4 regions of the Streptomyces griseoviridis genome follow, and region 4 is predicted to be linked to each of the others. Evidence: riboswitches for the same ligand, from Rfam matches in the RefSeq annotation. Region 4 holds a riboswitch; each other region holds the start of a gene.
What was found. A riboswitch is a leader RNA that binds a small molecule or an ion and turns the genes downstream of it on or off. The one in region 4 is predicted to bind cyclic di-AMP.
Positions count from the first base shown of each region.

Region 1: another riboswitch for cyclic di-AMP. It lies ahead of DDJ31_RS22570 (transglycosylase SLT domain-containing protein); the one in region 4 lies ahead of DDJ31_RS23400 (C40 family peptidase).
Region 2: another riboswitch for cyclic di-AMP. It lies ahead of DDJ31_RS33420 (M23 family metallopeptidase); the one in region 4 lies ahead of DDJ31_RS23400 (C40 family peptidase).
Region 3: another riboswitch for cyclic di-AMP. It lies ahead of DDJ31_RS28235 (M23 family metallopeptidase); the one in region 4 lies ahead of DDJ31_RS23400 (C40 family peptidase).

Region 1 covers NZ_CP029078.1:5,226,834-5,233,855, reverse strand. The annotation lists gene DDJ31_RS22580 (peptide MFS transporter) at 1-142, shown strand, start outside; gene DDJ31_RS22575 (CocE/NonD family hydrolase) at 159-2,156, shown strand; cyclic di-AMP (ydaO/yuaA leader) riboswitch at 2,430-2,607, shown strand; gene DDJ31_RS22570 (transglycosylase SLT domain-containing protein) at 2,610-3,080, shown strand; gene DDJ31_RS22565 (HAD family hydrolase) at 3,092-3,898, opposite strand; gene DDJ31_RS22560 (NAD(P)-binding domain-containing protein) at 4,117-5,319, opposite strand; gene DDJ31_RS22555 (carboxylate--amine ligase) at 5,437-6,684, opposite strand; gene fahA (fumarylacetoacetase) at 6,908-7,022, shown strand, end outside.
Region 2 covers NZ_CP029078.1:7,715,869-7,722,890, forward strand. The annotation lists gene DDJ31_RS33400 (aspartate aminotransferase family protein) at 1-864, shown strand, start outside; gene DDJ31_RS33405 (helix-turn-helix domain-containing protein) at 1,045-1,671, shown strand; gene DDJ31_RS33410 (DUF6126 family protein) at 1,668-1,787, shown strand; gene DDJ31_RS33415 (tyrosine-protein phosphatase) at 1,803-2,600, opposite strand; cyclic di-AMP (ydaO/yuaA leader) riboswitch at 3,166-3,325, shown strand; gene DDJ31_RS33420 (M23 family metallopeptidase) at 3,330-4,298, shown strand; gene DDJ31_RS33425 (SGNH/GDSL hydrolase family protein) at 4,542-5,327, shown strand; gene DDJ31_RS33430 (TetR family transcriptional regulator C-terminal domain-containing protein) at 5,346-5,951, opposite strand; gene DDJ31_RS33435 (Glu/Leu/Phe/Val dehydrogenase dimerization domain-containing protein) at 6,135-7,022, opposite strand, start outside.
Region 3 covers NZ_CP029078.1:6,514,625-6,521,646, reverse strand. The annotation lists gene DDJ31_RS28250 (bifunctional acetate--CoA ligase family protein/GNAT family N-acetyltransferase) at 1-1,464, opposite strand, end outside; gene DDJ31_RS28245 (HPr family phosphocarrier protein) at 1,671-1,952, shown strand; gene DDJ31_RS28240 (GntR family transcriptional regulator) at 2,179-2,871, opposite strand; gene DDJ31_RS28235 (M23 family metallopeptidase) at 3,061-3,825, opposite strand; cyclic di-AMP (ydaO/yuaA leader) riboswitch at 3,838-4,000, opposite strand; gene DDJ31_RS28230 (M16 family metallopeptidase) at 4,206-5,594, opposite strand; gene DDJ31_RS28225 (M16 family metallopeptidase) at 5,591-6,961, opposite strand.
Region 4 covers NZ_CP029078.1:5,398,809-5,405,830, reverse strand. The annotation lists gene pcrA (DNA helicase PcrA) at 28-2,517, opposite strand; cyclic di-AMP (ydaO/yuaA leader) riboswitch at 2,787-2,942, shown strand; gene DDJ31_RS23400 (C40 family peptidase) at 2,951-4,096, shown strand; gene DDJ31_RS23395 (tellurite resistance/C4-dicarboxylate transporter family protein) at 4,357-5,376, shown strand; gene DDJ31_RS23390 (hypothetical protein) at 5,354-5,707, opposite strand; gene DDJ31_RS23385 (C40 family peptidase) at 6,160-7,022, shown strand, end outside.

The sequences.
Region 1 (7,022 bases), 170 kb from region 4:
CCAGGCCCAGACGGTCAAGTACTACGACCACGTCTCCAAACCGGCCTACTTCGGCGTCAACGGCGCGATCGCGGTGGCCGCGGGCCTCGCCGTGATCGCCGCCGCGCCGTGGCTGCGCCGCACCATGCACCCCGTTCACTGAGGTCACCGCCATGAGCCTGCACATCCGTACCTCCTTCCCCTTCGAGACGACCCACGAGGACGTGCGCATCCCGCTGTCCGACGGGACCCTGCTGTACGCGCGCGTGTGGCGCCCGCTGACCGACGAGCCGGTGCCGGCGCTCCTGGAGTACCTGCCGTACCGGCTGACCGACTGGACCGCGCCCCGCGACGCCCAGCGCCACCCCTGGTACGCGGGCCACGGCTACGCCTCCGTCCGGGTCGACGTGCGCGGGCACGGCAACAGCGAGGGGCTGCCCACCGACGAGTACTCGGCGACGGAGCTGGCGGACGGGGTGGAGGTCGTCGAGTGGCTGGCCGCGCAGCCCTGGTGCACCGGCAAGGTCGGCATGTTCGGCATCTCCTGGGGCGGCTTCAACTCCCTCCAGATCGCGGCCCTCGCGCCCGAGGCGCTGAAGGCGGTCGTCACGGTCTGCTCGGCGGACGACCGCTATGACAACGACGTGCACTACATGGGGGGTTCGGTCCTCGCGGTGGACATGCACGCGTGGGCCGCGACCATGCTCGCGTTCGTCTCCCGGCCGCCGGACCCGGCCTACGCGGGCGACGGCTGGCGGGAGACCTGGCTGCGGCGGCTCGCGGCCGTCGAGCCCTTCTCGCACACCTGGCTGGCGCACCAGACCCGGGACGCGTACTGGCGGCACGGCAGCGTCTGCGAGGACTACGGCGCGATCAAGGCCGCCGTCCTCGCCGTCGGCGGCTGGCACGACCCCTACCGCGACACCGTGCTGCGGCTCGCCGAACACCTCCCCGCCGACCGGGTGCGCGGCCTCATCGGCCCCTGGTCCCACCAGTACCCCGACCGCGGCCTCCCCCCGGGACCCGCCATCGGCTTCCTCCAGGAGACCCTCCGCTGGTGGGACCACTGGCTCAAGGACACCGACACCGGCGTCATGGCCGAACCCCTGCTGCGCTCCTGGATCAGCGACTCGCACGCTCCGGCGACCGTCCACGAGACGCTGCCGGGCCGCTGGGTGGGCGAGCCGTCGTGGCCCTCGCCGCACGTCACGACCGTCGCCTACGGCCTCCAGGGCGCCCCCTCGCTGGTCCGCTCGCCGCAGCACACGGGCGTCGACGCGGGCCGGTTCTTCCCGTTCGGCAACGACGCCGACCTGCCGCCCGACCAGCGCGAGGAGGACGCCCGCTCGGCGTGCTTCGAGTTCGCGGTGGGCGAGGAGACCTGGGTGCTGGGGCGGCCGAGGGTGCGGCTGCGGCTGACCGCGCACGCGCCGCGCGGCCAGGTGGTGGCGCGGGTCTGCGACGTCGCTCCCGACGGGTCCTCGACGCTGGTCACCCGGGGTGTCCTGAACCTCTCCGCGCGCCACGGCCGGGACCGGGTGGTGCCGTGGTCGCCCGGTGCGGTCGAGGACGTCGAGTTCGAGCTGAACGGCATCGGGCACGCCTTCCCGCCCGGCCACCGCATCCGGCTCGCCGTCTCCTCCGCGTACTGGCCGTGGATCTGGCCGCAGCCAGGCTCGGAGGCGGGCTTCACCCTCGACCCGGCGGGCAGCTACCTCGAACTCCCGGTGCGCCGCCGGGAGTCGCCGTCGCCCGCGATCTCCTTCGACGAGCCGGAGCAGGCGCCGCCGCTCGGGGTGAACTTCCCCGCCACCCTGGACGAGCCGCGGCCCGAGCGGCTGGTCGTGCGGGACGTCGCGGCGGGCACCTGGCGGCTGGAGGTCGACCCGCGCTACGGCGGCACGCGCGTGTACCCCGACGGCCTGGAGTTCACCGAGGACGCGCTGGAGACGTACACCGTCCAGGAGGCCGACCCGCTCTCCGCCCGCACCCGGTCCGACTGGTCGATCCGGCTGCACCGGCCCGAGCTGGGCTGGGACACCGCCGTCCGCACCCGTTCGGAGATCACCGCCGACGGTAACGACTTCATCACCTTCGACGAGGTGATCTGCACGGAGGGCGACGAGGTCCTCTTCCACCGGACCTGGGAGAAGCGGATTCCACGCACAGCCGGTTAAAGGCGAGTTGGGGTCATTGCCCGATTTGCCATACTTGGCGATTCCAGTGAGTTGGCTCACGCCGCGGCGCGCGCGGACCTCCGTCCCGCGCGGCGCGGCGCTCCTTGTGCGCCAAGGGGAGTTGACCCTTGGCGAGTGCAAAGGATCAAGCACCCCAAACCACCCTGATCAAGGTCAACCGGTCCGATGTGTGAATCCGGCACTTGTTCCGGACATGTGCTCTCGCATACGTTCCCGGCCTGTCGGGTGGACGCCTAATCCTGCCGCCGCCCGTACACCCATTCACCGAACGAACTCACGCACGGCAGGAGCGGGGGAACCAGGTAAGTCGCCGGACCGGGCCAGCGCCCGTGACGGCTAGGGGTGAAGTCGCACCGCCTGACAGCGGCGCGGCCGGGCAGCTCCCGCCCGAACCCGACAGCTCACCTCGCAGGCGACGGAGAGGAAACCGCCATGCCCGCCATCGCTCCCCGCCGCTCGCGCCTCGCCCGCAAGCTCGCCGTCCTCGGCACCGGCGCCGCCGTGCTCGCCCTCCCGGTCATCGGCGCCACCAGCGCTTCGGCCGCCGAACCGACCACGGCGACCGCCACCTCGCTCGGCTACTCGAACAACCTCGACGGCTGGATCCGCGCCTCGCTGTCCGTGATGGCCCAGAAGGGCATCCCCGGCACGTACAACGGCATCTACCGCAACGTGATCCGCGAGTCCTCCGGCAACCCCAACGCCATCAACAACTGGGACTCGAACGCCGCCGCGGGCATCCCCTCCAAGGGCCTGCTCCAGGTGATCGACCCGACCTTCGCCGCGTACCACGTCTCCGGGACCGTCTACGACCCGTACGACCCGGTCGCCAACATCACGGCCGCGTGCAACTACGCGGCGGCCAGGTACGGCTCGATCGACAACGTGTACGGCGCCTACTAGGCCGACCGCACTCAGTCGAAGATTCGTTCGAGGACGACGGCGATGCCGTCGTCCTCGTTCGACGAGGTGACCTCGTCGGCCACCCGCTTCAGTTCGGGATGGGCGTTGGCCATGGCGACCCCGTGGGCGGCCCACTCGAACATCGGAATGTCGTTCGGCATGTCCCCGAAGGCGATCGTCTCGTCCGGGCCGAGACCCAGGTGGTCGGCGGCCAGCGCAAGACCGGTCGCCTTCGTGATGCCGGATGGCTGGAGTTCGACGGTGCCGGGCCCCGACATCGTCACCGTGGCGAGGGAATCGACCACCGACCGCGCGATCCCCGCCAACTCGTCGTCGGACAGCTCGGGATGGCGCAGCAGCACCTTGCTGATCGGCGCGGACCACAGGTCGGCACGGCGCGCGACCCGCACCGCGGGCAGCGTCGGGTGCGGCATCCGGTAGCCGGGCTCGATCAGGGTCAGGCCGTCCACCCCGTCCTGGTCGACGGCCGCGTACACCTGGCCGACCTCCGCCTCGATCTTGCCGAGCGCGGTCTCGGCCAGCTCCCGGTCCAGGGTGACCGACCAGAGCAGCCGGTCCGCGCCCGCGTCGTACACCTGCGCTCCCTGGCCGCACACCGCGAGCCCCCTGCTGTGCAGGTCGTCGAGGAGCGGGCGCACCCGGGGCGCCGGGCGGCCCGTCACGACCAGATGCCGGGCGCCGGCGGCCGCCACCCGGGCGAGCGCGGCGCGGGACCGGTCGGACAGCGTGTCGTCGCCTCTGAGGAGGGTGCCGTCCAGGTCGGTGGCGATGAGTGCGTATGCGAGGGGTGCGGCCATGATCAGAGAATACGGACCGGACGCCCCACCGACTCAGCGGCGAACCGGACGACGACGCGGTTCACCGCGGCCCCGTCCGCATCAGGCCAACTTCCCTGTGTCTTTAGCGCCTTCGGCCCCCGCGGACGCGGTTCGCGGTGGGCGGTTCGGCGTCCGACGCGTGCGCCGGGCCGAGCCGCCCCCACCGGGCCCGCTCCCCCGGCGCTCACCCGGCCCGCTCAGCCGTGGGCCGCCGCCAGGTGCCGCGCCAGCCTCGGCGAGGCGAACGCCGTCCCGCACACGAACCGCATCACCGGACCGTACGACGACGCCGCGGGCAGCCCCGTGAAGTACAGGCCGGGCACCGAGGAGACGTACCCGGCGCCCAGCCGCGGGGCGCCCCTGCTGACCGCGAGACGGGTGCGCAGCCCCTCGCCGAGGAAGTCCATCGCGGCGAGGTCCACCCGGTAGCCCGTCGCGGCCAGCACATGGTCGGCGGTGAGCCGCTCCACGCCCCCGCCGTGGGTGCGCACGGTCAGCGTCGCGCCGCCGCCCGCCGCCTCGGCGCCCACGATCCGCTCGACGTCGCTGACCGCCACCCGGCCCTCGAACCGCTCCCGCAGCCACCAGGCGCCGAGCGGGCCGAGCACCCTGCGCACCAGATGGTGGCGGGTGCGCTCGGGCAGATACCGGTAGGGCTGCGGATGGTAGCTGAGCGCCCACAGCGACCAGGCCCGGCCGAACGGCGACTCGGGGCGCAGCCTCGGCTGCTCCCACGGCGGCGCCCCGAAGGCGACCCGGCCCCGGCCGCGCGCCACCACCCGCACCCGCGCGCCGGCCTCCGCGGCCAGCACCGCCGTCTCCAGCGCGGACTGGCCCGCGCCGACCACGATCAGCTCCCGGCCCGCGTACCGGGTGAGGTCGTGGTGCTGGGAGCTGTGCGAGACCGGGCCCGCGGGCGCGCATCCGGCGGGCGCGGCCGCGGCCAGCTCGGGCGGCAGCTGCGCAAGACCGGAGAGCCCGGTCGCCACGACGACCGCGCGGGCGGTGAACGACTCGCCTGAGTCCAGCTTCAGTTCGAAGCCGCCGTCGGTGCGCCGGTCCACCGCGACCACCCTGACCCGTTCGAGCCCCGGCACCTGCCGTCGCTGGAACCACTCGCCGTAGGCGGTGAACGTCTCCACCGGGATGATGTCCTCGTCGGTGACCAGGGGCGAAAGGCCCGCCTCGGCGCAGTAGTCGGCGAGGGTGTGGCCGGGCAGCGGGCAGTCGAGGTTCGAGGCGGCCGGGGTCGACTTCAGGAGCATGCCGGCCGGCATGTGGTCGCGCCAGGCGACCATCGGCTCGCCGAAGACCCGCACGGGTATCCCGCGCGCTCGCAGATGGGCGGCGGTCGACAGGCCGAACGGCCCGGCGCCGATGACAGCTACCGGTGTGATCACGAAGTCCTCCCCAGGACGTCTCTCTCGTCACTTCGCGCCCTGTCCGGGCGGCCGGACGCGCCCCACGGGGTGACCGGCCGTCCCGTCCGCCGTGCGACGGGAATCGCCGGACGCGCGCTAACCGCCCGAACGGGTCGTGCCGCCGCGGCGGTTGGTCCGCCACAGCTCGTAGAGGTGCGCGGCGCCCGGCCGCAGCGAGCGCGCGAGCATGGTGAGGAACGGCAGCGGGTCGTCCCCCGCGAGCCAGGCCAGTTCCGTGCCGCTCGCGCGGGCCGGGGCGTGCGGGGTGGTGTAGCCGCTGCGCCGGTAGGCGAGCAGCGCGGGCAGGTCGATGTTCTCCACGATGTACCGGTGCCCTGCCCGCTGTTCACCCTCGGGAACGGGGCGCCCGGTCAGGTCGAGGTGCAGGGCACGCACCACGTCCACCCCGGAGCCGCTCTCGAACAGCCGGAACTGGGCGCCCATCCGCGGGTTGAAGTCGAGCAGCTTGTAGAGGCCGTCGCGCCGGTCGTAGCGCAGGTCGAGGTCGATGATCCCGGTGAAGCCGATCCGCTTGATGAAACGCGCGGCGAGGTCGGCGAGTTCCGGGTTGTCGACGACGTACGCGTGGGCCGTCATCCCGGCGTGCGGCGGCCAGGAGCGGACCTTCACGCCGGTGAACATCGCGCGCGGGGTGGAGTCCCGGTCGAAGTAGGCGTGCACGATCCAGTCCTCGGCCTCCTCGCGCGGCAGGTACTCCTGGAGGATCACGCCGGGCCGCTCGCCCCAGTCGCGGGCGAGGGCGAGCAGGCCCTCGCGGGTGCCGATCCTGGTGGTGCCGCGGACCGCGGGCCTGCTGCGGCGCAGGAACGCCTCCCGGTTCTTGGCGACCACCGGGAACCGCGCCTTCTCGGCGAACGCGGCGATGTCGTCGTAACCGCGCGGGAAGGCGGTCGCCGGGCTCGGCACGCCGTGTTCCTCGCACAGTTCGTGCAGGCCCTGCTTGCTGGCCAGGCGGCGCGGCAGGTCCGCCTCGACGGGCGGGAGGAGGAACGGTCCGGCGAGCGCGTCCTGGTGCTCGGCGATCAGGACGGCGGCCTCCTCGTCGGTCGGCACCAGCACCGTCGGCCTGCCGATCAGGTGCCCGATCCGCAGCAGCCCCTCGACCAGCCGCTCCGGCGCCTCGCCGCCCGAGGTCGGCCAGACGAACGCCCTGCGCAGGTAGCGGGAGGCGGCGGCGGGCGTGCCGCGGTCCTCGGTGATCGCGTACATCGGCACACCGAGCCGGCCGAGACTGCGGATGGCGCCCACTCCGCCGTGGTGCAGCGGGTAGCCGCCGAACTTGACGATCAGACCCGGAACCTCGCGGTCCGCCTCGAACGGCACACTGGTGCTCCTGGCCACGGGTCCCCCCACGCGCTCCCCCTACGGACCGGACCCACCCCGTCCGTGTCCCCAAAGGACGCTAAGCCGGAATTGCGACTTCCGACAAGGCCAATTCGGACATTGCAAACTCTTTAGACACTGCCCAGGAGCGCCGACTCACCCGTAACGTGTGGCCAGGCCACTTGTCAGCACCCGACACATGGTGAGAGCGAGGCAGTACCCGATGCCCCCCTTCGACGTATCCGAGGGCGACCCCTTCGGCCCGCACAACCTCCCCTACGGCGTCTTCTCCCGCGCGGGATCGACCGAGCGGACCGTCGGCGTCCGTCTCGGCGACC
Region 2 (7,022 bases), 2.3 Mb from region 4:
CTGCTGCCCGACACCGCCGTACCGCTCGGTGATCTCGACGCCCTGGCACGGGAGTTGAAGAAGGACGACGTCGCCGCCCTGGTCGTCGAACCCGTCCAGGGCAAGGGCGTGCACGAGGCACCGCCCGGATACCTGCGCGCCGCCCAGGAGTTGCTGCACCGGCACAAGGCGCTCCTGATCGCCGACGAGGTGCAGACCGGCCTCGGCCGCACCGGTGACTTCTACGCCTACCAGCACGAGGACGGCGTCGAACCGGACCTGGTCTGCGTGGCCAAGGCGCTCTCCGGCGGCTATGTGCCGGTCGGCGCCACCCTCGGCAAGGACTGGATCTTCAAGAAGGTCTACTCGTCCATGGACCGGGTGCTCGTGCACTCGGCGAGCTTCGGCTCCAACGCCCAGGCGATGGCGGCCGGACTCGCCGTGCTGTCGGTCATGGAGAACGACCAGATCGTCGCGAACGCGCGGGCGACCGGCGAGCTGCTCAGGTCGAAGCTCGCCGCCCTCGTCGACACCTACGAGCTGCTCGCCGACGTGCGCGGCCGCGGGCTGATGATCGGCATCGAGTTCGGCCGGCCCAAGTCGCTGAAGCTGCGCAGCCGTTGGACGATGCTCCAGGCGGCCCGCAAGGGCCTGTTCGCGCAGATGGTCGTGGTCCCGCTGCTCCAGCGGCACCGGATCCTCACCCAGGTCTCCGGCGACCACCTGGAGGTGATCAAGCTGATCCCGCCGCTGATCGTGGGGGAGCGGGAGGTGGACCGGTTCGTCGAGGCGTTCACCGCGGTGATGGACGACGCGCACAGCGGCGGCGGGCTGATGTGGGACTTCAGCAAGACACTGGTGAAGCAGGCGGTCGCCAACCGGTAGGACGGACAGGAGCCGCCGGCCGGGAGCCGCGGCGGCGAGGGATCGGAGCCCCGCGGCCGGTGGCGGGGTGGGCGTGGGGCCTGGCGGCCGGTGGCCGGGTGGGCGTGGGTTCCGCGGTCCGGGTTTGCCTCTGAGGCAAGGAAATTGCCCCAGGGGCAAAACTGGGGCTGAATAGAGGGCATGAACGCCCCCGAGACCGACCCGGCGGGCGGGCCGGACGGTGAGGTCCTGCCCGTCGTCGCGCCGCACCTGCGCGAGCTGCGGCGCCGTGCCTCCCTGACCCTGGAGGCGGCGGCGCGCACCGCGGGCCTCTCACCGGCCCACCTCTCCCGGCTGGAGACCGGGCAGCGGCAACCGTCACTGCCGATGCTGCTCGCCCTGGCCCGCATCTACGGTACGACGGTCTCCGAGGTGCTCGGCGAGACATCCGCCGACCGGGACGCCATCGTACGGGCCGCCGACATGGAGCCGACCGCCGCGGGCGGCTGGACCTACTGGCAGGCCGGAGCCCCGGGGCGCGGCATGCAGGCGCTGCGCGTCCACGTGCCGCACGGCGCCCAGGGCGACATCGTCCGCGTCCACCCGGGCGAGGAGTGGCTGTACGTCCTCAGCGGTCGGCTCAGGCTCCGCCTCGGGGACTCCGCGCATCTGCTCGCGGCCGGGGACAGCGCGCACTTCGACTCGCTGACCCCGCACCGCATCGCCGCCCAGGACCCCGCCGGGGTCGAGCTGCTGTTCGTCCACACTCTGCTCCAGAGCCCCACGGCCACGCTGTGCCTGGGTCCCACCACCGGAGGTATGCCATGACCGACATGGAGGAGAAGTTCCCCCGCGCCCTGTGGGTACGGCTGATCATCTACATCGCCGTGGGCCATCTGTTCGCGGCCTTCATCTACCTGCTGTTCGAGGTGGGCGCCAAGTAGCGGCCGGCGGGGCGGTCAGTCGAGCAGCCGCTCGCGCAGCCGCTCCCGCGACCCCGCCGTGAGGCCGAGGCCGCGCTCCAGGTAGGTGTCGACGTCGCCCCAGGTCTCCTCGATCGTCTCGAAGGCCGCCGTCAGGTACTCCGCGCGGGCGTCGAAGAGGGGACTGAGCAGCTCCATCACCTCCGGCGTGTAGGCGGACTCGGCGCTGCCGCTGCGCCGCACCTTGTAGCGGCGGTGCTTCGCGTTCGACTCCAGGTAGTCGCGGACGATCGCCTCGCGCTCCACCCCGAGGGCGAGCAGCGTCACGGCTATGGACAGGCCCGCGCGGTCCTTGCCCGCCGCGCAGTGCATCAGCGCGGGCACGCTGTCGTCGGCGAGCGAGCGCAGTACGCGCGCGTGCTCCTCAGTGCGGTCCCTGATGATCGAGCGGTACGAGGCGATCATGCGCTGCGCGCCCTTGCCTTCGCCCAGGATCAGGCGAAGCTGCGCCAGGTCGCCGTCGCGGACCATCCGCCAGAACTCGGCGCCGTCGGCCGGGTCGGAGAGCGGCAGGTTCACGTTGCGCACGCCGGGCAGCTCGACGTCCGGGCCTTCGAGGCGCTGGTCGGCCTCGTTGCGGAAGTCGAAGACGGTGTGCAGGCCGAGGCTCGCGAGGAAGGCCGTGTCCTCGGCCGTCGCGTGCGCGAGGTGGCCGCTGCGGTACAGCACGCCGTGCCGCACCCGCCGGCCGTCCGTGGTGGGCAGTCCGCCCACGTCACGGAAGTTCCGTACCTGGGACAGCTCGGGCTCGGTCGACGGGATCTGCTGCGTCAAGGGGGCTCCCTCCCACTCGGCTCCGCCGGCGCGGCTCGATGGAATGGCCGGCGGGCCGATCCCGACGATACGACATACATACCGGCGTGCCATGAGTTGTCCGCAGGCGGTGCTCCACCGCCCGCCGTCGCTCGATGACGGCGTCGAGTGATCGCGTCTGTCGGGACATCGGGGCAACCTGCGGGGGCCCGGTGCCGGAGAGCCCGGCGCGAAGATCGCCCGGCTCTGTCGTATCTGAACCTTCTGTCCGCATTGCTCGTCTGGTTTGCGCTTCGGTCGGTTTCCTCACAACTCGCTCTGGAATGTGAGGGAGTGGAGAAGTGTCACGTGAGGAGCGTCATATTCGTGACCGTGCGTGGCTCATCATGTCCACGTAATTCGTGGGGTCCTCGCGGGAGTTAGGAAAAGAAGCGGCGGAATTTCTGCACACAGGGTCACGGTGAATTCAGGTAAAGGATCAAGGGAAACGGGACAGCGGGGAACCACGGCTTGTCCGTTCGCGTCTTCGTCGCTTACGTTCGCCACCAATCCGGACGGACGCCTAATCCTGCCGCCGACCGGAATCCCGGACCATTCACCCGTACTCGGCAGGAGCGGGGGACCCACAGGTACAACCGCCTGTTCCGGTCTCCGGAACGGCTCGGGGTAAAGCCGCGTCGCACGACGCGGCCGGGCATCTCCAGTCCGCACCCGACAGCTCACCTCGCAGGCGCCGGAGAGGAATTCGTCATGCCCGCGAAGGGTAAGCACCGCCGTCCGAAGGCCCTGCGCCTCACTCGTTCGATAGCCGTCGCCGGAACGGGTGGCGCCGCTCTCGCCCTCCCGCTCATGGGAGCCGCAGGCGCCCACGCCGCGACTCCGCAGTCCGTTTCCCAGTCGGTCTCCGAAAAGGCCGTCGCCTCCGCTCCGGCCGCCGGTGCGAAGTCGGCGACCGCGGAGAAGTCGTCCGCCACCACCCGGACCTATTCCGTGCGGGTCGGTGACTATCTCTCGAAGATCGCCGACGAGCAGAAGGTCAGCGGCGGCTGGCAGCGGCTCTACTCCGACAACCGGCAGGCGGTGGGCGGCGATCCGTCGCTGATCCACCCGGGACTCAAGCTCACGATCGGCGCGAAGGCGGCGACGACGGCCGACCAGTCGTCGAACAAGTCGTCGGACGCGCCGTCCTCCGCCGGTTCCTCGGACGCGGCGGGCTCGACGGGCTCCACCGGTTCGACCGGTTCCTCCAGTGCGTCGACCGCGCAGTCCTCCTCGGGCTCCTCGGACTCATCCGCCGCCACCGTTTCCACCGGCTTCACCCTCCCGGTCTCCGGTGCCTCCGTCGGCACCAGCTACCGCGCCTCCGGTTCCATGTGGTCGAGCGGCTACCACACCGGCGTCGACTTCGTGGTGCCGACCGGCACCGCCCTGAAGGCCGTGGGCGCGGGCAGCGTCGTCTCCGCCGGCTGGGGCGGCGCGTACGGCAACCAGGTCGTCATCCAGCTCGCCGACGGCCGCTACGCCCAGTACGCGCACCTCTCGCAGCTCTCCGTGTCGACGGGCCAGAGCGTGACCGCCGGACAGCAGATCGGCCTCTCCGGTGCCACCGGCAACGTGACCGGGCCGCACCTGCACTTCGAGATCCGCACCACGCCCGACTACGGCTCCGACGTGGACCCGCTCGCCTACCTCCGGGCCAAGGGCGTCACCGTCGGCTGACCCCGCCCCCCGTACGCGCCGAAGGCCGGACCCCGATCCCCGGGTCCGGCCTTCGGTGCGTGTGCCGCCATACGACGATTGCCGCCTCAACAGCCCTGCCCCACCTGTTATTCCTGGCTTGGGCAACACTTTAGGCGTGGCTTATCTCACCGTTCGTCAACCCTTTCCTACGGTCGCGTAGGACACATTCGAAGGTGTTCCATGGCGGGCGTGACAGACGATTCGAGGAGTGACGGCAGAACAGTGATCGGGTCGTACGTCGCGGTGGGGGACAGCTTCACCGAAGGCGTCGGCGATCCCGGCCCCGACGGAGCCTTCGTCGGCTGGGCGGACCGGTTCGCGGTCCTGCTCGCCGACCGGCGCCCCGAGGGCGATTTCACGTACGCGAACCTCGCCGTGCGAGGCAAGCTGCTCGACCAGGTGGTCGAGGACCAGCTTCCCAAGGCCGTCGAACTGGCCCCGGACCTGGTCTCCTTCTGCGCGGGCGGCAACGACATCATCCGGCCGGGCACCGACCCCGACGAGGTCGCGGAGCGGTTCGAGCGGGCCGTCGTCCGGCTCACCGAGGTGTGCGGCACCGTCATGGTGACCACCGGCTTCGACACCAGGGACGTCCCCGTGCTCAAGCGTCTGCGCGGGAAGATCGCCACCTACAACGGGCATGTGCGGGCCATCGCCGACCGGTACGGGTGCCCGGTGCTCGACCTGTGGTCGCTGCGGACCGTCCAGGACCGCCGCGCCTGGGACTCCGACCGGCTGCACCTGTCGGCCGACGGCCACACCCGGGTCGCGCTGCGGGCCGGACAGGTGCTCGGCCTCGACGTACCGGCCGACCCCGACCAGGCGTGGCCGCCGCTGCCGCCGCGCGGGACCCTCTCGGTCCGACGCGACGACGTGCACTGGGCCCGCGAGTACCTGGTGCCGTGGATCGGACGGCGGCTGCGGGGCGAGTCGTCGGGGGACCATGTGACGGCCAAGGGCGCGCTCTCCCCGGACGACATCAAGAGCCGGATCGCCCCGGTGGCCTGAGTGGCGGGGGCGTTCGGTTCACCCCTGCGCGGGCGGCTGCTCCAGTTCGCGGGTGAGGGCCGCGTCCGCCCAGCGCTGCGCCTGGGCGCGGGAGATCCCGCCCGGGTACGACGTCAGCTGCACGGCGAGGCCGTCGAGGAACGCGGTCAGCCGCAGCGCGGTGGCGGACGGGTCGGGACAGCGGAACTCGCCCGCCCGCACGCCCTCCTCGATCACCTCCGTGATGGCCGCCTTCCACCGCCGGTCCAGGTCCCGGGTCACCCGCTGGAGGGCCGGGTCGCGCAACGACGCCGCCCAGCCTTCGATCCACAGGCGCCAGCCCTTGGCCTGGCCGGTCGGCGCGTACCAGCGCACCGCGGAGCGCAGCCGGCGCAGCGCCGTCGTACGGCGGCCGAGCAGCGTGCGCAGATGGACCAGGTCGTCCTCGGCCGCGTGCGCGAACGCCGCCGCGACCAGGCGTTCCTTCGTGGAGAAGTGATAGAGCACCAGCGCGTTGCTCACACCGAGCGCCGAGGCGACGTCGGCGATCCGTACCGCCGCCACACCCCGCGCCTCGATCTGCTCGACGGCGGCCCGCAGCAACTCCGTACGCCGTTCCGCCACGCTCAACCGCACCCGTGCCACGCGGTCAGAGTATGCCGTTGTCGAATGCCGGGGCCGTGCGAGGTCGGTTCCCGGCCACCCTCCACCGACCGGACCCGGACCGGGACCGGCACCCGCGTCGACACCGGCCGCCGTCCGTCCTCGTCGGCCGCTGTCCTCCCGTGCCCGTGCCCGCGTCCGTGTCCCTGTCTGCGCCGGGTGTCCTCACCGGTACCAGCCGAAACGTTCCGCTATCACCGGCAACCGGTCCGCGACGAGGGCGTGGGCCGCGGCGCGCGGGGTGGTGCCGTCCGTCTCGGCGCGGGTCAGGGTCCGGTCGACCAGGGTCCGCATCGCGCGGCGGGTGTACGCGAACGCCTGCTCCGCGTCCGGGCCGATGTCGCCGAACAGGGTCCACCACCACCAGGCGTTGGTGCCGGAGTTGACCACCACGTCGGGCAGCACCGTCACCCCGCGCGCGGCCAGCGCCTCCTCCGCCTCCGGCAGCACGGGCATGTTGGCCGCCTCCACGATCCAGCGGGCCGTGACCGCCTCCTGGTTCGCCGCGTCGATCGCGTACGACACCGCGGCCGGAACCAGCACCTCCGCCTCGGCCGAGAGCCAGGCGTCGCCGGGCAGTTCGGCGTCGGAGGGGCGCAGCGCCGCCCGGTCGACGGTGCCGTACGCGTCGCGCGCCGCGAGCAGCGCCTCGACGTCCAGGCCGTCCGGGTTGGCGATCGTCCCCTTCACATCGGCGACGGCGACCACGGCGAGCCCGGCGCGGGAGAGGAAGCGGGCCGTCGCCCCGCCCATCGTGCCGAGCCCCTGCACCGCGACCCGGGCCTCCCGGTACGGCAGCTGGGCCCGGTCGAGGGCGGCGAGCGCCGACTCGGCGACCCCGCAGCCCCCGACCAGTTCGTCGAGGCCGATGCCGTCCACCTCGACGGCGAAGGCGTCCGCGAGCCGCCGTCGGGCGGCCGTCTCGTCGTCCAGGAGCGGGTACACGGCCTGGATCGACGAGACGAGTCCGGCCTCGGCCGCCGCGCGGTCCACCAGGTCCTGGGTGAGCCCGAGGTCCTCGCCCGTGGTCCAGACGTTCTCGACGGTCGGCCG
Region 3 (7,022 bases), 1.1 Mb from region 4:
GTCGACCCGGATCACGCCGGCCTGGCGGAGGAGTTCGGTGACGGTGGCGGGCGGGAGCCGGGTGGCGCGCACGGCGTGGCCCTGGGGCGCGGAGCCCGCGCTCTGCACGACGACGAGGGGTTTGGCGGCGGCGGTGCGGCGGGCGAGGCGGGTGAACTTGCGGGCGTTGCCGATGGACTCCAGGTACATGAGGACGACGTCGGTGTCGGGGTCGTCGTACCAGTACTGGAGGACGTCGTTGCCCGAGACGTCCGCGCGGTTGCCTGCGGAGACGAAGGTGGAGACGCCGGTGTCGCCGGTGACGCCGCCGCCGCGCCGGTGCAGCCGGGAGAGGAGGGCGATGCCGATGGCGCCCGACTGGGCGAACAGGCCGATCCGTCCCGGGCGGGGCATCTCGGGGGCGAGCGAGGCGTTGAGGCGTACGTCGGCGGCGGTGTTGATGAGGCCGAAGGCGTTGGGTCCGACGATGCGCATGCCGTAGGTGCGGGCGCGGCGGACCAGGGCGCGCTGGCGCTCGCGCCCTTCGGAGCCGCTCTCGGCGTATCCGGCGGAGACGACGACCACGCCCTGCACGCCGTGCTCGCCGCACTCGGTGACGACGTCGGGGACCCGGTCGGCGGGGACGGCGACGACGGCGAGGTCCACGGGGTCCTCGATGTCGCGCACGGAGCGGTGCGCGGGGACGCCGTCGAGGTCCGTCAGGTCTGCGGGGAAGCCGCTGTTCACGGCGTGCAGCCGGCCGGTGTAGCCGGCTTCCCTGATGTTGTCGAGGAGGGCGCGGCCCACTCCCCCGGGGGTGCGGCCCACGCCGATGACGGCGACCGAGCCGGGCTTCAGCAGCCGTCGTACGGAGCGGCCCTCGGCGCGCTGTTCCCTGGCGCGCTGGACGTCGAGCGAGCGGTCGGTGGGTTCGAGGTCGAACTCCAGGCGGACGACGCCGTCCTCGAAGCTGCGCTTCTGGGTGTAGCCGGCGTCCGTGAACACCTTGATCATCTTGGTGTTGGCGGGCAGCACCTCGGCGGCGAAGCGGCGGATGCCGCGCTCGCGGGCGACGGCGGCGATGTGCTCCAGGAGGGCGGAGGCGACGCCGCGCCCCTGGTGGGCGTCCTGGACGAGGAAGGCGACCTCGGCCTCGTCCGAGGGCGCGGTGGCGGCCATGCCGTCGGCGTCGATGCGGTCGTAGCGTACGGTGGCGATGAACTCGCCGCCGACCGTGGCCGCGAGTCCCACCCGGTCCACGAAGTCGTGGTGCGTGAAGCGGTGGACGTCCTTGGCGGACAGGCGAGGGTAGGGCGCGAAGAAGCGGTAGTACTTCGACTCGTCCGAGACCTGCTCGTAGAAGCTGACCAGGCGATCGGCGTCGTCGACGGTGATCGGTCTGACGCGCGCGGTACCGCCGTCGCGCAGCACCACGTCGGCCTCCCAGTGAGCGGGGTACTCGTGCCGGTCCGACGCGGTCTGCATGGGCCCCAGCGTACGGCTCGCCTCCGACAGTGGGGGTGCGGCGCCTGCCGGGGACCGCGGCGGGCCGCTCCGGGGGCGGACAGGACGGACGGCGGGCCGAGGCCGCGGCCCGGCGACCGGCTCCTGAGGGACGTGTGTCCGCTCCGGGGTCGCTCACGTGTGGGAAACTGGTCTAGACAACCCTGAGATATGAAGGGCAGCATCACATGGCTGAGCGCCGCGTCAACGTCGGCTGGGCCGAGGGCCTCCACGCCCGTCCCGCCTCCCTCTTCGTCCGAGCCGCCACGGCCACCGGCGTCCCGGTGACGATCGCCAAGGCCGACGGCAACCCCGTCAATGCCGCGTCCATGCTGGCCGTCCTGGGCCTGGGCGCCCAGGGGGGCGAGGAGATCGTCCTGGCCTCCGACGCCGAGGGCGCGGACGCCGCTCTCGACCGGCTGGCGAAGCTGGTCGCCGAGGGCCTGGAGGAGCTGCCGGAGACGGTCTGAGCAGCCGCGCGAAACGCCGGAGCCGCGTCCGCCCTTCCCGGGTGGCGCGGCTTCGCCGTTTCTCCGCTCGGCGCGCGCCGGTGGTATTGCGGTGTTCGGGGCGCACACCGGCGTTCTCGATTCCGGGCACGCCCGTGACGCGCCGTCGAGAATTCCCGCGGGCGCGAATTCGGGCAGCCGAATTACCCGTCCACCGAATTACTCTTCTTTGTATACGGTGCCCGTGTTAATGCCGGAGGCCCGACATGTTTACGGGATGTTGCGAGTTCCTCACACGGTCGGCGCGCTCCTGGGTGCCGAAGCGCAGCCGGTGGGCCGCGGTCGAGCGCTCGGTGTGCCCGGCCGTGATCGAGCGGGCCCGCTCGGCGTCGCCACGGGTCACGGCGTCCACGATCGCGCCGTGCTCAGCCCAGGACTCCACCGGGCTGAGCGGCGCGTCCACGGCGTACATCCAGGCGATCTTGTGCCGCAGCTGGGTCAGCACGGAGGCCAGCGCGGGGCTGCCCGCGGCCTGGGCGAGGGTCTCGTGGAACCATCCCCCCAGGGAGCGCAGATCCTCGCTGTTGCCCCTCCTGGCCCGCTCCTGGCCCAGCCTGACCAGGCCGCGCAACACCTTGAGGTGGGCCTCCGTGCGGCGCTGCGCGGCCCGGGAGGCGCCCAGCGGCTCCAGGAGCATGCGCATCTCCAGGAGGTCGGCGGCCTCCTGCTCGGTCGGTTCGGCCACGCACGCGCCCGCGTGCCTGCGGGTGACGACGAACCCCTCGGCCTCCAGGGTGCGCAGCGCCTCGCGCACCGGGACCCGGGAGACGCCGTAGCGGCGGGCGAGCAGTTCCTCGGTGAGCCGGCCGCCGCGCTCGTAGACACCGGCGACGATGTCGTCCCGGATGGCCGTGCACACCGAGTGCGCCGGAATACGCATGACCGACCTCCGCCTTAATGCCCGTGAAACGTCGCCGATTGACGCGTGTTCCGTGACTCTATTGCAATGAGCGGGAATTTCCGATGGGGGGCCGGAATCCATGGATATTTTTTGGACAGCAGGGTGCCGGAAACGACGAAAACCCCGGCTCGTCCGAGCCGGGGCTTCTCACGGTCCTGCGGTGCGTCCTCAGATGTTCACGTCGTGTGCCCGGAGGTAGGCGACCGGGTCCAGGTCGGAGCCGTACTCCGCGGTGGTCCTGGCCTCGAAGTGCAGATGCGCCCCGGTGACGTTGCCGGTGTCGCCCGAGAGGCCGATCTGCTGCCCGGGGGTGACGGTCTGGCCCACCGAGACGCCGATCGACGACAGGTGCCCGTACTGCGTGTACGTGCCGTCGGCCATCTTGAGGACGATCTGGTTGCCGTAGGCGCCGCCCCAGCCGGTCTCGACGACGGTGCCGGAGCCGACCGCGTGCACGGAGGTGCCGGTCGAGGCGTGGAAGTCGACACCGGTGTGGCTGCCCGACGACCACAGGGAGCTGCCCGCCTGGTAGCTCGTGGAGACGTAGGAGCCGCTGATCGGCAGCACGAAGGTGTTGAGGCGCTTGCGCTCGGCCTCACGGGCGGCGCGCTGCCGGTCGGCCCGCTCCCGCTCGGCCTTCTCCTGGGCCAGCTTGCGCGCGGCCTCCTGGGCGGCCTGCTTGCGGGCGGCCACCTCGGCGGCCTGCTGCTGCGCGGCGGCCTGGGCGTCGATCTGGTCGGCCACGGTGTCGCCGAGGGAGATGACGGGGGTCAGTCCGGTCTGCTCGACCGCGTTCTCCGCCGCCATCGCCGGCGCGGCCAGGGTGCCGACCACTCCGGTGGTGGCGAGGGCCGCGACACCCGCGGCGCGGGCGGTGCCGCGCTGCATCCGGCTGGGCCGGCGGTGCTTCCCTACGGCGTGACTGAACGCCATGTGGTGGGTGTTCCTTTCCTTCCCTCTCGCCTACCGGGTTAGCTGACGGGTTCGGAGCAGGAAGGTCTCCTACGGGCCCCCACGACGGGCATGGGCGTCCGATTCACCCCAGGGACACAGGTGGGTCCCCGGCTCCCCTGGCTCGCGCCGTACGGGGACTCGGCGATGACTGCCCGGTGCCGCGGATGCGGCGCGGTGGCTGACGAACAGTCGGGGAGACCGTAGACGGGCCCACTTTCGATCCTCAAACAGATCACTGTTTTTGTTGCGCATCCCACAGGGCAGACAGGCAGCCTCTCCCCCAATTCGGACACGAAAGGGCCCCGATGACGTCTCCGTCACCGGGGCCCCGGCACGCGCGCGCGTGCGCGCCGCGCCCGCTACTCGGCCGCGACGACGCTCACTTCGCCGATGCCGAGCGCCGCGACGGACTCCTCGATCGCGGCGGCGTCACCGACCAGGACCGTCACCAGCCGGTCGACCGGGAACGCGTTGACGACCGCCGCGGTCGCCTCCACGGTGCCGGTGGCCGCCAACTGCCGGTACAGGGTGGCCTGGTGGTCGTCGGGCAGATGCTGCTCGACCTGGTCGGCCAGCGTGCCCGCGACGGCCGCCGCGGTCTCGTACTTGAGCGGCGCGACACCGACCAGGAACTGCACGGCGGCGTCCCGCTCGGCGTCCGTCAGCCCCTCGGCGGCGACCCCGCGCAGCACCTTCCAGAGGTCGTCGAGAGCCGGCCCCGTGTTCGGCGTGTCGACCGAGCCGCTGATGGCGAGCATCGCGACCCCGGTGCCGTCCGCCGACGACCGCAGCACCTGGCTGAACGCCCGCACTCCGTAGGTGTAGCCCTTCTCCTCGCGCAGGACGCGGTCGAGACGGGACGTGAGGGTGCCGCCGAGGCAGTAGGTGCCGACCACCTGGGGTGCCCACACCCGGTCGTGCCGGTCGGCGCCCAGACGCCCGATGAGCAGCTGCGTCTGGACGGCTCCGGGCCGGTCGACGATGACGACGCGCCCCCGGTCGTCCGCGGTCACCGGCGGCATCCGCCTCGGCTCGCCCGCGGCGCCCGTCCAGGCGCCCAGGGTGTCGGCGAGCAGGGCGTCGAGGTCGATGCCGGTGAGGTCGCCGACGACCACCGCGGTGGCGGTCGCCGGGCGGACGTTGCGCTCGTAGAAGGCGCGGACGGCCGCCGAGTCGATGGCGCGGACCGTCTCCTCGGTGCCCTGCCGGGGCCTGGACATCCGGGAGTCGGCCGGGAACAGCTCCTTGGCCAGCTCCTTGGCGGCGCGCCGGGACGGGTTCGCCGTCTCGTGCGGGATCTCGTCGAGCCGGTTGTCGACCAGCCGCTCGATCTCGCTGTCGGCGAAGGCGGGCGCCCGCAGCGCGTCGGCGAGCAGCCCGAGCGCCCTGGAGAGCCGGGAGGCGGGCACCTCGAGGGCGATCCGGACCCCGGGGTGGTCGGCGTGCGCGTCCAACGTGGCGCCGCAGCGCTCCAGTTCGGCCGCGAACTCCTCGGCGGAGTGCTTGTCGGTGCCCTCGGAGAACGCCCGCGCCATGATCGTGGCGACGCCTTCGAGCGCGGCCGGCTCGGCGTCCAGGGGCGCGTCGAGGGAGATCTCGACGGCGACGACCTGCTGGCCGGGGCGGTGGCAGCGCAGCACCGTCAGGCCGTTGGCGAGGGTGCCGCGCTCGGGTGCGGGGAACGCCCAGACCTTGGGTTCGCCGCCCTGCGGCTGGGGGTGGAATTCCATCGTCGCGAGCTCGGTCACCGGGCCGCCTCCTCGGTCTCGTCGGTCGCCGCGGCCGCGGCCTCGTCGGCGTCGTCCCCGGTCGGTTCGGTGGGCTCGTAGACCAGGACGGCGCGATTGCGCGGGTGCAGCCGCTCCTCGGCGATCTGCTTGACCTCGGCCGCGGTCACGTCGAGGACGCGTCCGACGGCGCTGAGGGCGAGCTGCGGGTCGCCGAACAGGACGGCGTACTTGCACAGTTCGTCGGCGCGGCCGTGGACCGTGCCCAGCCGGTCGAGCCACTCGCGCTCCAACTGGGCCTGGGCGCGCTCCATCTCCTCGTCCGTCGGACCCTCGGCGGCGAACCGGGCCAGCTCCTCGTCGACCGCGCGCTCCACGGCGGCGACCTCCGCCTCGCCCGACGTCTTCACGTCGACGATGCCGAGGGAGGGGGCACCGGCGAACCGCCACAGCCCGCCCCAGGCGGTGACGGCCGTACGGTCGCGGCGCACCAGCCGGTTGTAGATCCGCGACGACTCGCCGCCGATCAGGATGGTCAGCGCGAGGTCCGCGGCGTCGCACGCGCGCGTGCCGTCCTCCGGCAGCCGGTAGGCGGCCGTCAGCGCGCGCGAGGGGACCTTCTCCTCGACGACCTCGCGCAGTTCGCCGCCGATGATGTCGGGCAGCGAGCCGTCCCGGGGTGCGGGCTTGCCGTCGTAGGACGCGATGGAGCCGAAGTACTTCTCGACCCAGGCGAGCGTCTGCTCCGGGTCGATGTCGCCGACGATCGAGAGGACCGCGTTGTTGGGCGCGTAGTACGTCCGGAAGAACGCGCGCGCGTCGTCGAGCGTCGCCGCGTCCAGGTCGGCCATCGAGCCGATCGGCGTGTGGTGGAAGGGGTGGCCGTCGGGGAAGGCGAGGGCGGCCAGCTTCTCGATCGCGGTGCCGTAGGGCACGTTGTCGTAGCGCTGCCTGCGCTCGTTCTTGACGACGTCGCGCTGGTTCTGCAGCGACTCCTCGTCCAGGGCGACGAGCAGCGAGCCCATCCGGTCCGCCTCGAGCCAGAGCGCCAGCTCCAACTGGTGGGCCGGCATGGTCTCGAAGTAGTTGGTCCGCTCGAAGCTGGTGGTGCCGTTGAACGATCCGCCGGCGCCCTGCACCATCTCGGCGTGTCCGTTGCCCTTGACCTGGCCCGAGCCCTGGAACATCAGGTGCTCGAAGAGGTGAGCCAGACCGGTACGCCCCTTGACTTCGTGGCGTGAGCCCACGTCGTACCAGAGGCACACCGCCGCGACCGGGGTCAGGTGGTCCTCGGAGAGCACCACGCGCAGACCGTTGGCCAGGCGGTGCTCGGTCGCTGTCAGGCCCCCGGAGCCGGCCTGGTTGGTGGCCGTGTGACCCATCGGCATGTACGTCCCTTCGATCGCGGATGCGGTGGTCGGAACCGCGGTTCCCCCGCCGGTCCCGCCA
Region 4 (7,022 bases):
CCCCAACCCGCCCGGGTCTCGCGCCGGTCAGAGCTTCTCGACCGGCGCGTACCGCAGCAGCAGCCGCTTCGGCTTGGGGTCCCCGAAGTCGACCGTCGCCTCCGTGTTGGCGCCCGTGCCCTTGACCCCCACCACCGTGCCGAGCCCGAACTGGTCGTGGGTCACCCGGTCGCCGACGGCCAGCGTGACCACCGGCTTCTCCGACGTCCTGCGGGTGGCGAACCCGGACGCACCCGACGCCGAGGAACGGGACCGGGACGACGACAGGGAGCCCGCCACCCCCGACACCGGTCCTGAGGACGCGGGCGCGGTGGCGCCGGTGCGCTTCCAGTCGACGTGCTGGGGCGGGATCTCCTCGAGGAACCGGGAGGGCGGGTTGTACGACGGCTGCCCCCACGCGCTGCGCAGCGAGGAGCGCGTCAGATACAGCCGTTCCCGCGCGCGGGTGATGCCGACGTAGGCGAGCCGCCGCTCCTCCTCCAGCTCCTTGGTCTGGCCGAGGGCGCGCATGTGCGGGAAGACGCCGTCCTCCATGCCGGTGAGGAACACCACCGGGAATTCGAGGCCCTTCGCGGTGTGCAGGGTCATCAGGGTGATGACTCCGGAGCCGTCGTCCTCGTCGGGGATCTGGTCGGAGTCGGCGACCAGCGCGACCCGTTCGAGGAAGGCGGCGAGCCCGGCGGGCGTCTCGCTCTCGGTGTCGCCGGTCTCCTGCTCGAACTCCAGGGCGACGGCGGCGAGTTCCTGGAGGTTCTCGATGCGGGTCTCGTCCTGCGGGTCGGTGGAGGCCTGCAACTCGGCGAGGTAGCCGGTGCGTTCGAGGATCGCCTCAAGGACCGTGGCGGGCCCGGCACCGGAGTCGACGATCGTCCGCAGGTCCTCCATCAGCGTGTTGAACCGCTTGACGGCGTTGGTGGAGCGGGCCGCCATGCCGTACGCCTCGTCCACCCGGCGCAGCGCCTGCGGGAAGCTGATCTTCTCGCGCTGGGCGAGGGCGTCGATCATCGCCTCGGCGCGGTCGCCGATGCCGCGCTTGGGCACGTTCAGGATGCGGCGCAGCGGGACGGAGTCCTCCGGGTTGGCCAGCACCCGCAGGTAGGCGAGGACGTCCCTGACCTCCTTGCGCTCGTAGAAGCGCACGCCGCCGACGACCTTGTAGGGCAGGCCGACGCGGATGAAGATCTCTTCGAAGACCCGGGACTGGGCGTTCGTGCGGTAGAAGACGGCGACGTCGCCGGCCTTGGCGTCGCCCGCGTCGGTGAGGCGGTCTATCTCCTCGGCGACGAACTGCGCCTCGTCGTGCTCGGTGTCGGCGACGTAGCCGGTGATGCGGGCGCCCGCGCCCGCGTTGGTCCACAGGTTCTTGGGGCGGCGGGACTCGTTGCGCTCGATGACGGCGTTGGCCGCGGACAGGATCGTCTGGGTGGAGCGGTAGTTCTGCTCCAGGAGGATCGTCGTCGCGTCCGGGTAGTCCTCCTCGAACTGGAGGATGTTGCGGATCGTCGCGCCCCGGAAGGCGTAGATCGACTGGTCGGCGTCACCGACGACGCACAGCTCGGCGGGCGGCAGGTCGTGCTCGGCGGGCGGGACGTCCACCGGGTGCTCGGAGCTGCCGACCAGCTCGCGCACCAGCGCGTACTGGGCGTGGTTGGTGTCCTGGTACTCGTCGACCAGGACGTGCCGGAAGCGGCGGCGGTAGTGCTCGGCGACGTCGGGGAAGGCGCGCAGCAGGTTGACCGTCGTCATGATCAGGTCGTCGAAGTCGAGGGCGTTGGCCTCGCGCAGCCGCGACTGGTACATCGCGTAGGCCTGGGCGAGGGTCTTCTCGAAGCCGTCGGCGGCCTGGGCCGCGAAGTCCTCCTCGTCGATCAGCTCGTTCTTCAGGTTGGAGATCTTGGCGCTGAAGGACTTCGGCGGGTAGCGCTTGGGGTCGAGGTCGAGATCGCGGCAGACCAGCGCCATCAGGCGCTTGGAGTCGGCGGCGTCGTAGATCGAGAACGACGACGTGAAGCCGAGTTTCTTGCTCTCGCGGCGCAGGATGCGCACGCACGCGCTGTGGAACGTCATCACCCACATGGCGTTCGCGCGGGGGCCGACGAGCTGCTCGACGCGCTCCTTCATCTCGCCCGCGGCCTTGTTGGTGAAGGTGATGGCGAGGATCTGGCCGGGGTGCGCGTTCCGCGCGGCCAGCAGGTAGGCGATGCGGTGGGTGAGCACCCTGGTCTTGCCCGATCCCGCGCCGGCCACGATGAGCAGGGGGGTGCCGGCGTGCACGACGGCCTCCCGCTGGTTCTCGTTCAGCCCGTCGACCAGGGCCGCCGGGTCGAGCACCGGGCGGGGGGCGCCGTCGCGGTAGTGGGCGTCCCGTTCCGGGGGCACGTCGAACTTCCCGGCGAACAGGTCGTCCGGGATCGACTCCGGAGCGTGCTCGTCCTCGGGCGGTGGCGGGGGTTCCTCGTCGTGCCCGCGGGGGGTCTGGAGGTTCGCCAGGAAGCTGTCGTCAAAGAGGCTGCTCATCGCTCTCCGAGTCTAGGCCGCCCCACTGACAGCCCGCCGCCGCCCTGAGAAGATCCCGGGTGCGGGCGGCGGTGCGGACGCCCTCCGCGACCGTCCGCGACCGGCCCCTCACGTGCGGCGACGGCGGATCGGGGAGCCTCGCCAGGTCACGAAAATGTATCGGGCATATCGGCCATCAACCTTCACAGGGGGCACACGAGTTGGCTACCGTTCCCGGCAGGCCGCACGACCCCCACCGGCGAACGTCGCCGGGCCGCGCGGCCTCCGCCGAGTCCGGGGCGCCGCCGCGCGACCGGAGCCGGGGACCCACCGATCCCGGGGTGAATCGGTCCGCAGCCCCCTGGGGGCAGGATCCGTAGGGCAACCCTTCCTCACCACCCGCCCGAACCCGACAGCTAACTCGGTAGGCGGAGATCGGAAGGAGTCGCCACTCTTGGCGTCGCACCGCAAGTCGCGTCCCGCCGGAACGCGCGTAGCAGGAATCCGCACCCCCGCTCTCGCCACGGCCGCCCTCACCTCGGTGGCCCTGCTGTCCCAGTCGGCCGACGCCACGCCCGCCGCCGACGGCGCTCCGAGCCTGGAGGAGGTCGAGAAGAAGGTCGACGCCCTGTACCGGCAGGCGGAGTCGGCGACGGAGAAGTACAACGCGGCCAAGGAGCGGACGGGCAAGCAGCGCAAGCGCGTCGACACCCTCCTCGACGACGTGGCCCGGCGCACCCAGAAGCTCAACGAGGCGCGCGAGGAGCTGGGTTCCTTCGCCGCCGCGCAGTACCGCACGGGCGCCTCCGCGCCGGACACGGCGACGTTCCTGCTCGCCGACTCGCCGCAGGACTACTTCGACCAGACGCAGCTGATGAGCCGTCTGACCACGCGGCAGAAGGGCGCGGTCGACGACTACGTCACCGAGCAGTCGGCGACCATGAAGAAGCGGCGGGAGGCCGCCCAGGGTCTTCAGACGCTCACCGAGACGCAGAGCGACCTGCACACGGCGAAGGCCACCGTGCAGCGGAAACTGTCCGACGCGCGCGCGGTGCTCTCGAGGCTGACCGCCGAGGAGAAGGCGCGGCTGGCGGCGATCGAGAAGGAGAAGCGGGAGAAGGCCGCCGAGGAGGCGGCCGAGCTGGCGAAGCGGCAGGCGGCGGCGGAGAAGGCGGCCCAGCGGCAGCCGGACACGTCGGCTTCCTCGTCGTCGGCGCCCTCGTCGTCGTCGGGCGCGTACTCCACGAAGGCCCAGAAGACGCTGGCGTTCGCCCGCGCGCAGATCGGCAAGCCGTACGTGTGGGGCGCGACGGGCCCCGACTCCTACGACTGCTCCGGTCTCACCCAGGCCGCGTGGAAGGCCGCGGGAGTCAGCCTCCCGCGCACCACCTACGACCAGGTGAACGCCGGCACCACGGTCTCCCTCGCCGCCGCGCAACCCGGTGACCTGGTCTTCTTCTACGACGACGTCACCCATGTGGGCATCTACATCGGCGACGGCATGATGATCCACGCGCCGAAGCCGGGCGCCTACGTGCGCGAGGAGTCCCTCTACTACGACGGCGAGTCGGCGATCCACAGCGTGGTCCGCCCGGCCTGACCGGACGGTACGGGCACGGGGGCGGGGCGGTACGCGCGCGTGCCGCCCCGCGCGGAGAGGGAGCGGCTACGCGCGCGTGCCGCCCCCGTACCGAGGAGGAGAGCGGTACGCGCGCGTGCCGCCCCCTCTCCGCGCGTTCCGCTCGTCACGTGCCGCCCGGCGCCGGGCGTGCGGGCCGCTGCCCTGCGCCCGCGCGTATTTCCGTACCCCCGCGTGCGCGCCCCACCGTCGCCGTGCCCCGGGCTCCTTAGCATCGGCGCATGTCCGCCCCCCACGGTCCCGTGTCCGGTGCCCCCGTCGGTCCACTCTCCCCGCGCGCCTGGTGGGCGCGGCGTCCGCCGGAGGCCGGGGCGGCGGTGCTGGCGACCGGGATGATCTCGGTGGGGCTTCAGCTGACCGGTCACGCGGTGCTGTCGTGGATCGCGCTGGCGCTCACCTGCGGGGCGTGGGTGGCGCTCGCGGCGGGGTTCGCCGTACGGCCGGCGCGGGAGCGCGCGCGGTGGACGGCGGAGGCGGGGACGCCGGGCGCGCTGACGGCCGTGGCGGCCACCGCCGTCCTCGGCACCCGCCTCTCCGGCCTGGGACGGCACCGCCTCGCCGAGGTCCTGCTGGCGCTGGCGGCGGCCTGCTGGCCGGTGCTGCTCGTCGGCGTCGTACGGCACTGGCGGCGGCGCGGGATGCCGGGCGCGGTGTTCCTGGGGTCCGTGGCGACGGAGACGCTGGCCGTGCTGGGCGCCACCCTCGCCCGCGCGGTGCCGGCGGCCTGGCTCGCGCACGCGGCGCTCGTGCTGTTCTGGCTCGGCCTGGTCCTCTACGGCTTCGCGCTGGCCGGTTTCGACCGGCGGCAGCTGCTGGAGGGCGCGGGCGACCAGTGGGTGGCGGGCGGCGCGCTCGCCGTCTCGGCACTGGCCGGTGCGCGCCTGCTCATCGCGGACGGCGGTCGCCTGTACCTGTGGAACGACGACGACCACGGCGTCCTGCGGGCGGTCACGGTGGCGCTGCTGGTGCTGTGCCTCGCCTGGTTCGTGGTGCTCGCCGTCGCGGAGGCCGTGCGCCCCAGGCCGCGCTACGACGTGCTCCGCTGGTCGACGGTGTTCCCGCTGGCGATGACGGCGGTGGCCGCGCTGGACGTCGCGACGGCGGTCGGCGTCCCGTGGCTCGGGGACCTCGGGCGGGTGCTGGTGTGGGTCGCGGTGGCGGCGTGGCTGACGGTCCTGGTGGGCGCGGTGCGTTCCCGCGCGGGTGACCGGGGCGGGGTCAGGTCCAGAGAACGGCGATGAAGATGTTGGCGGTGGTGAACAGGCCGACCAGGCCGAAGAGGTTCCTGTCGACCTTCTCGTCGTCGCGCTTGACATAGACCAGGCCGAGGACGACGACCAGCAGGGCCAGCTTCAGGCCGATCTTGATGTTGTTGACGGGGTGGTCGTCGGCCTGGTTGAGGCCGACCAGGACCGCTCCGGTGACCAGCATGGTCAGCGCGCCGTGCAGCATGGCGGGGACGAAGCGGGCGTCGCCGCGGCCCATCGCCTTCAGCTGGGTGAGGAAGCCGCCGAGCAGCGCGGCGATGCCGACGATGTGCAGGGCGACGAAGAGATGGATGAGTACGTCCATGGTCCGGAGCCTAATCAGGCCCTCGCACGGCCGGGACACCGCCCCTGGGCCCCCTCGGCGCACGCCCCCCGGGGCCTATCCCCGCCCGCCTGACGTCGGCCACCCGGTCACGCATATATGCGTTGCATAGCACTCTGTCACCGTCTCGCGAACCGGAATGGTCCGTTCGGTCAGCGCACCACGCGAACCGGCCCGTCTCGCCTCCGCGACCCGGTCAGTTCCGGTCCTCTCTCGAACTCCTTCTTTCAGTTCCGTACATCGCGTTACCGGCCTGTCACCTCCGGGCCTAGCGTCCTCCTCCAGGTGACCGGCTCCCCACCGCCGCCCCGACCAGGGACGGCAGTCGGACACCACCGCCGAGAAGAGTCCGGCGGCGGCCCGCTCCCCCTGTGCGGGCCGCCGCCGGACGCGTGAGCAGTCCCGGGCGGTCGGAGAAAGGACGGGCAGTCCACGTGGCAGCGCACCGCAAGCCCAGTCGGCGATCGGTCACCGGCGGCACCGCGAGGGCCGTGATCACGCTCGCCCTCGCGGGCGCGGCGACGGCGACCGCCTTCGACGGGACCGGCCACGCCGAACCGAACGCGACCCCGGCCCAGGTGCGGGCGAAGGTGGACCGGCTGTACCGGCAGGCGGAGCGCGCGACCGAGAAGTACAACGGCGCGAAGGAGACGGCGGACGCGGCCGAGAAGCGGCTGGGCGCGCTGCGCGACGAGGCCGCCCGCAAGACGGAGGACCTCAACACGGCCCGGGAGGCGCTCGGTTCGTACGCCGCGGCCCAGTACCGCGACGGCGGCCTCGACCCGACGCTCCAGCTCATGCTGTCGAGCAGCCCCGACCAGTATCTGAACGGCGCCGAGTTCGCGCAGTACGCGGGCGGCAGGCAGGCGGCGGCCGTGGGCGCCGTACGCGAGCAGCTGCGGGAGATCGAGCGGCTGCGCGGCCGGGCCCGGGTCGAGCTGGGGACGCTCAAGGCACGGCAGGCGGAGCTGAGAGCGCGGAAGAGGACGATCACCGGGAAGCTGGACGAGGCGCGGGCGCTGCTGTCCCGGCTCCCCGCCGACGACCGCGCGCTCGTCGGCGAGACCGGCGCCGGCCGCGCGTCCCGGTCGGCCGCCGCGACCCGCGCCGGCCTGGCGTCACCCGCGTCCGCGACGGCCGCGGCGCCCAACTCCCGTACCGCGGCGGCCGTCGCCTACGCCTACGCGAAGCTCGGCAGCCCCTATGTGTGGGGCGCGACGGGCCCGCACGCCTTCGACTGCTCGGGGCTCATCCAGGCGGCCTACCGCGCGGCCGGGGTGTCGCTGCCCCGCACGAC